One region of the Streptomyces sp. JLBJ103 genome, then DNA from elsewhere that is predicted to be linked to it. Evidence: riboswitches for the same ligand, from Rfam matches in the RefSeq annotation. Region 1 holds a riboswitch; the other holds the start of a gene.
What was found. A riboswitch is a leader RNA that binds a small molecule or an ion and turns the genes downstream of it on or off. The one in region 1 is predicted to bind thiamine pyrophosphate.
Positions count from the first base shown of each region.

Region 1 (3,547 bases):
CTGGAGGACCCGGTTCTCGCCACGGCGCACCGCGATCAGCTGGCCCTCCTTGACCAGCTGCCGGACGCGGGTCACCTCGACGCCGAGCCTCTCGGCGGCGTCGGGGAGCGTGAGCCAGGCGGGGACGAGAGCATCGATCTTTGCGTCAATCTCGGTCACGGCACAAGCCTGCCATCTGGGACTGACAGTGGGTAGCCGGGCGTCCGCCACGCGGGCCACCCGCCCCGCCCGCGGGCCCCCGCCCCCGCGTCCCGCCGCGTCGGCCCAGCGGTCGGGAAGGGGTCAGGAAACGGCGGACTTCAGCGGAACCGAGGGGTCCGTGGCCCGTGCCCGGTCCAGCCGGGCACCGCGTTCGATCAGCTTGCGGCCCTGGGCCAGATCGCGCGGACGGCCGACGGCCAGCAGGGCGACCAGGGCCCCTTCGCGCAGCCAGCAGACCGCCCAGGACGCCCCGGCCGGATCGCCCCGCCACACCAGTTCGTCCTCCGCCGAGTGGTGCCCGGCGTACTGGATGAACCGCCCGAACTGCTCGGACCAGAAGTACGGCACCGGGTCGTAGACCGAGAAGCCGGTGTGCGCGGCCGTCCGGCTGCCCACGACGTTGGCGGCCACCGTGCGCGGCCCCTGGAGTGCGTTGTCCCAGTGGTGCACCAGCAGCCGGGTGCCGTACCGCGCGGAGGGGAAGGACGCGCAGTCGCCGACCGCGTAGACGTCCGGCACCGAGGTGCGCAGCCGCTCGTCGGCGACGATGGACCGGTCGTCGGCCAGGTCCACGCCGGAGCCCGCCAGCCAGTCCGTGGCGGGCCGCGCCCCGATGCCGACGACCACCGCGCCCGCCCGCAGCCGGGTGCCGTCGCCGAGCAGCAGCCCGTTCTCGTCCACCGCGTCCACCCGGGCGCCGGTGACCAGGGTGGCGCCGTAGTCCGCGTACCAGTCGGCCATGGGGGCGGCGACCTCGGCCGGGAGGGCACCCGCCAGCGGCCGGTCGGCGGCCTCCACGACGGTCACCGCACAGCCCGCCTCCCGCGCGGCCGTGGCGAACTCCGCGCCGATCCAGCCCGCCCCCACCACCACGATCTCGTGCTGCCGGGCGAGCACCGGGCGCAGCCGCTCGGCGTCGTCCAGGGTGCGCAGCAGATGGACGCCGGGGACACCCTCACTGCCGGGCAGGGGGATGGGCTCGGCGCCGGTGGCGATCACCAGGACGTCGTAGGGCACCGGCCCGGATTCGGTCTCCAGCCGCCGTTCGCCGCTGTCCAGCGCGGAAACCGTGACACCGAGCCGCAGCTCGATGCCGAGCGCGCCGAAGTCCACGTCGAACGCCGACCCTTCGGCCTTGCCGAGCAGTACGGCCTTGGACAGCGGCGGGCGGTCGTACGGCTGGTGGGGTTCCGCGCCCAGCAGCAGAATCTCCCCGGCCCAGCCCTCCTCGCGCAGCACGACGGCGGTCTGCACCCCCGCCATGCCCGCGCCGACGATCACCACGCGCTGTCCGCTGCCCACCGTGGAGGCCGTCTTCGTCGTCTCATCGCTCACACGATCACTGTATTGCGGTGCGCGGGACGGACCGCAGAGCGCGGGACGAGATCTACTGCACAAGATCGATTCAAGGCATACGGCAGGTTGTTGCCGTGATTCCCGGATCGCCCCGTTCTCCCTTCCGGGCTGTTCGAGGCTCGTACTAGGGTGGCGCCTCAGAGCACTCGCGGGAGTTCGGACGCACCGGGCTGAGAGGGAGGCTGGGGCGGCCTCCGACCGTATGAACCTGATCCGGGTCATGCCGGCGAAGGGAGGGGCGCATACTCATGCGCACATCGGGGATCCATGCGAGCACCGAGAGGACTGAACCGTACGACGCCCTCGTGATCGGGGGCGGCATCATCGGCCTGGTCACGGCCTGGCGGGCAGCCCAGCGGGGGCTGCGGACCGCGCTGACCGACCCGGCGCCGGGCGGCGGGGCGGCCATGGTGGCGGCCGGGATGCTGGGCTCCGTCGGGGAGTTCCAGTACGGCGAGCACGCACTGCTCGATCTCAATCTCGCGTCCGCGGCCCGCTATCCGGAATTCGTGGCGGAGGTGGAGGAGGCGGGCGGCCAGGAGGTCGGCTACCGCGACTGCGGCACCCTCATGGTGGCGCTCGACGCCGACGACCGCGCCCATCTGCGCGACCTCCATGAGCGGCACCAGCGCCACGGGCTGGAGGTGGAGTGGCTGACCGGGCGCGAATGCCGCCGTCTGGAGCCGATGCTGGCACCGGGCGTCCGCGGCGGGATGCGCATCGACGGTGATCACCAGGTCGATCCGCGGCGGCTGACGGCGGCCCTGCTGCGCGCCTGCGAGCGGGCGGGGGTGGTCATCCACCGCGCCCTCGCCGAGCGGCTGACGGTCACCGGGGACCGGGCCACGGGTGCGGAGCTGGCCGACGGCACCCGGGTGTCCGCCGGGCAGACCGTCCTGGCCGCCGGAAGTCTCAGCGCGCGGCTGGCGGGGGTGCCCCCGGACGTGCTGCCGCCGGTGCGCCCGGTCAAGGGCCAGGTGCTGCGGCTGACCGTGCCCGCCTCCTACCGGCCGTTCCTGTCCCGGGTGATACGGGCCGTGGTACGCGGCACGGATGTCTATCTCGTCCCGCGCGTCGACGGCGAGCTGGTGATCGGCGCCACCTCCGAGGAGCGCGGCTGGGACACCACGGTCACCGCGAGCGGGGTGTACGAGCTGCTGCGCGACGCCCATGAGCTGATCCCCGGCATCACCGAACTGCCGCTCGTCGAGACCTGCGCGGGCCTGCGCCCCGGCTCCCCCGACAACGGCCCCTTCCTCGGGCCGACGGCGCTGCCGGGGCTCCAGATGGCCACCGGCCACTTCCGCAACGGCGTCCTTCTCACCCCGATCACGGGCGATGTCATGGCCGAGGCGCTGACCGGCGGAGAACTCCCGTCGGTGGCCCGCGCGTTCACCCCGCACCGGCTCGACGGCGCCGCCCGCACTTCGTTCAACGCACCACAGGAGCAGCCCGCATGACCGTCTCCGTAAACGGGGAGCCCCGCGAGATCGTCGAGGGCACCACCCTCGACCGGCTGGTGGCCACCCTCACCCAGGCGTCCTCGGGCGTCGCCGCGGCCGTCAACGAGACGGTCGTACCGCGCGGCCAGTGGCCGGTGACGGCGCTGGGCGAGGGCGACCGCGTCGAGGTCCTCACCGCGGTCCAGGGAGGCTGACCGATGGCTCCCACGACGACGGACACCACAAGGGCCGGGGCCGGAACCGCCGGGGCCGGAACCGCCGCCGATCCGCTGACCATCGCCGGGACCGACTTCGGCTCCCGTCTGATCATGGGCACCGGCGGGGCGCCCAGCCTGGAGATCCTGGAGCACGCCCTGCTCGCCTCCGGCACCGAGCTGACGACCGTCGCCATGCGGCGGCTGGACCCCACGGTGCAGGGCTCGGTGCTCTCCGTGCTCGACCGGCACGGCATCCGCGCCCTGCCCAACACCGCGGGCTGTTTCACCGCCGGTGAGGCCGTGCTGACCGCGCGGCTGGCCCGTGAGGCG
Region 1 covers NZ_CM177089.1:5,867,298-5,870,844, reverse strand. Annotated here, with positions in the region: gene AC4BEG_RS25960 (Rv2175c family DNA-binding protein) at 1-159, opposite strand, end outside; gene AC4BEG_RS25955 (NAD(P)/FAD-dependent oxidoreductase) at 283-1,464, opposite strand; TPP riboswitch at 1,696-1,810, shown strand; gene thiO (glycine oxidase ThiO) at 1,806-3,017, shown strand; gene thiS (sulfur carrier protein ThiS) at 3,014-3,214, shown strand; gene AC4BEG_RS25940 (thiazole synthase) at 3,329-3,547, shown strand, end outside.

Region 2 (3,547 bases), 3.7 Mb from region 1:
GTGTCCAGCCGCACCCCCCACAGCTCGTCCAGCAGTCCGCCGCGGCCCAGCAGCGCCAGGAACGCCGAGCCGACAACAACGGTCGGCAGCACGAAGGGCACGGTGACCACCGCGCGGAGCAGTCCCTTGCCGGGGAAGGCGAAGCGGGCGAAGACATAGGCACCGGGCAGGGCGATCGCCAGGGTCAGCGCGGTGGAGGCGACGGCCTGCCAGCCGGTGAACCACAGGATGTCCAGGGTCGCCGGGTCGCTCACCACCTCCGGGATCCGGCCGAATTGCCAGTGGCCGTCGGCGCGCAGCCCCCGGGCGACGATCGCGGCCACCGGATAGGCGAAGAAGATCCCGAAGAACGCGAGGGGAACGGCCATCAGGGCCGGCCGCAGCGCCGCACCGCGCGGATCGCGCCGCCGAAACCCCGCGCCCTTCTTCTCCGTGGTCTCCGTGGAGCGGGTCCCTACAGGACGAGTGAGGACCATGTCTTGACCCACGGCTCACGGTTCTTGGCGATCTTCTGCGGGGAGAGGGTGGCCGAGTCGGCGATCTTCACTCCGTACCGGGTGAAGAGCTCGGGCAGTTCGACGTCCTCGCGCGCGGGGTTGACGTACATGTTCAGCGGAACGTCCGCCTGGAACCTCTTGCTGAGCAGGAAGTCCAACAGTGCCTTGCCGCCCTTGGGGTTGGACGCGCCGTTCAGCAGCCCGGCGAATTCCACCTGCCGGAAACAGGTTCCCGTGGCCACCCCGGTCGGCGCCTTCTTGGGCTTGGTCTTCAGCTCCGCCACCCCGGCGGGCGGGCTGGAGGCGTAGGAGACGACGAGCGGCTTGTCGCCCTTGCCACCCGCGCCGGAGAAGTGGTCGAAGTACGCCTGCTCCCAGCCGTCGACGACCTCGACCCCGTTGGCCCGCAATTTCTTCCAGTAGCCCTTCCAGCCGTCGTCGCCGTACGTGGCGGCCGTGCCGAGAAGGAAGCCGAGACCAGGAGAGGAGGTGGCCGCGTTCTCGGTGACGAGCAGGTTCTTGTAGGCGGGCTTGGTGAGGTCCTCGTAGGTCCGGGGCGGCGCCAACTTCTTGTCGGCGAAGTACTTTCGGTCGTAGTTGACGCAGATGTCGCCGTAGTCGACCGGGGTGACGCGGTGCTTGCCGGCGTCCAGCTGGAGCGCGGCCGGGACCTTGTCCAGGCCCTTCGCCCGGTGCGGCGTGAACAGGTCGTTGTCGAGCGCGCGGGAGAGCAGGGTGTTGTCGACGCCGAAGAAGACATCGCCCTGCGGATGCCCCTTGGACAGAATGGCCTGGTTGACGGCCGAGCCCGCGTCGCCGCCGGTCTGCGTGCGCACCTTGTAGCCGGTCTTCTCGGTGAACTCCTTGAGCACCGCCTTGGAGACCGCGAAGGAGTCGTGCGAGACCAGGGTCACGGTCTTGGAGTCCGCTTCGCCGGAGCCCTTCGAGTCCTCCCCGCAGCCCGCGAGGGCCATGAGGCCGAGCGAACCGAGGAGGGCGGTGCCGATGGCACGCCGGAGGTGGCTGTTCATGCTGATGCTGACTCCCTACGCCGGTATGACCCGGATCAGGTCCGAGGGTCTGCGGCCGTGCCGCACTCTCAGCGCCCTGAGCGCTCCCCTGTCGGAATGTTCATTTGTACGACGGTGCGATGTTTCGCGAAGGCACCGTATCAGCCGTCGTTCAGCGCTCCGTGGCCGCCAGCTGCCCGCAGGCCCCGTCGATCTCCTGCCCCCGGGTGTCCCGGACGGTCACCGGCACACCGTGCGCCTCCAGGGCGGCCACGAACGCCTTCTCGTCCTCGGGGCGGGAGGCCGTCCACTTGGAGCCGGGCGTCGGGTTGAGCGGGATGAGGTTGACATGCACCCGGTGGCCCTTGAGCAGCCGCCCGAGCAGATCGGCCCGCCATGCCTGGTCGTTGATGTCCTTGATCAGGGCGTACTCGATGGAGATCCGGCGGCCGGACTTCTCCGCGTACTCCCACGCGGCGTCCAGGACCTCGCGGACCTTCCAGCGGGTGTTGACCGGGACGAGGGTGTCGCGCAGCTCGTCGTCGGGGGCGTGCAGGGAGACCGCGAGACGGCACTTGAAGCCCTCGTCGGCGAAGCGCAGCATCGCGGGAACCAGCCCGACGGTGGAGACGGTGATCCCGCGCTGGGACAGGCCGAGGCCGTCCGGCTCGGGGTCGGTGAGCCGGCGGATGGCGCCGACGACCCGGTTGTAGTTGGCCAGCGGCTCGCCCATGCCCATGAAGACGATGTTGGACAGCCGGGCGGGGCCGCCGGGGATCTCGCCGTCCCGCAGGGCCCGCATCCCGTCCACGATCTGGTGGACGATCTCGGCGGTGGACAGATTGCGGTCCAGACCCGCCTGGCCGGTGGCGCAGAACGGGCAGTTCATCCCGCAGCCCGCCTGTGAGCTGATGCACATGGTGACCCGGTCCGGGTAGCGCATCAGCACGGACTCCACGAGCGTGCCGTCGAAGAGCCGCCACAGGGTCTTGCGGGTCGTGTCGTTGTCACAGCTGATGTGACGCACCACGTTCATCAGGTCCGGAAGCAGCCCGCCCGCCAGCTTCTCGCGCGCGGCGGCCGGGATGTCCGTCCACTGGGCCGGGTCGTCGGTGTACCGCGCGAAGTAGTGGCGCGACACCTGACCGGCCCGGAAGGGCTTCTCCCCCAGCGCCGCGACGGCCTCGCGGCGCTCGGCGGGGGTGAGGTCGGCGAGGTGCCGCGGGGGCTTCTTGGCTCCGCGCGGCGCGACGAAAGTGAGTTCTCCGGGCTTAGGCATGGTTCACCCAGTGTCGCAGACGTACGAACGGCCCCGCGCCGCCCGGGGCGCGGGGCCGATCGGCGGACCGGGTCAGCCTCCGCCGACGAAGATCACCATCAGCAGCCACACCACCGGCGCGGTCGGCAGCAGCGAGTCCAGCCGGTCCATGATCCCGCCGTGGCCGGGCAGCAGCTTGCCCATGTCCTTGATGCCCAGATCACGCTTGATCATGGATTCGCCAAGGTCACCGAGGGTGGCGCTGACCGCGACGGCGAGGCCGAGCAGCAGCCCCTGCCACCACGCGCCGCCGTCGATGAGGAACTGCATGCACAGCGCGCCCGCGACCATGGCGAACGCCACCGCGCCCATCAGCCCCTCACGGGTCTTCCCCGGGCTGATCCGCGGCGCCAGCGGATGCTTGCCGAACCGCCAGCCGACCGCGTACGCGCCGGTGTCACTGACCACGGTCAGCAGCAGGAAGGTGAGCACCCGCCACGCGCCGTCGTCGGTGTCGAGCATGAGGGCCACGAAGGTGGCGAGGAACGGCACGTAGAAGGCGGCGAAGACCCCGGCCGTGACATCCCTGAGGTAGTTGTCCGGCGGCTCGGTCATCCGCCAGACCAGCACCGCGAGGGCCGTGAGCGCCACCGCCACCCAGGCGCCCTGGGCACCGCGCACATATCCCGCGACGACCATGCCCACGCCGCCGACGGCGAGCGGCGCGAGCGGCACCCGGATGTCCTTGCGCTCGGCCAGCCGCGAGGTCAGCTCCCAGAGCC
Region 2 covers NZ_CM177089.1:2,138,294-2,141,840, forward strand. Annotated here, with positions in the region: gene AC4BEG_RS09080 (ABC transporter permease) at 1-383, opposite strand, end outside; gene AC4BEG_RS09085 (thiamine ABC transporter substrate-binding protein) at 455-1,528, opposite strand; TPP riboswitch at 1,524-1,628, opposite strand; gene rlmN (dual-specificity RNA methyltransferase RlmN) at 1,680-2,786, opposite strand; gene AC4BEG_RS09095 (phosphatidate cytidylyltransferase) at 2,859-3,547, opposite strand, start outside.
Region 2: another riboswitch for thiamine pyrophosphate. It lies ahead of AC4BEG_RS09085 (thiamine ABC transporter substrate-binding protein); the one in region 1 lies ahead of thiO (glycine oxidase ThiO).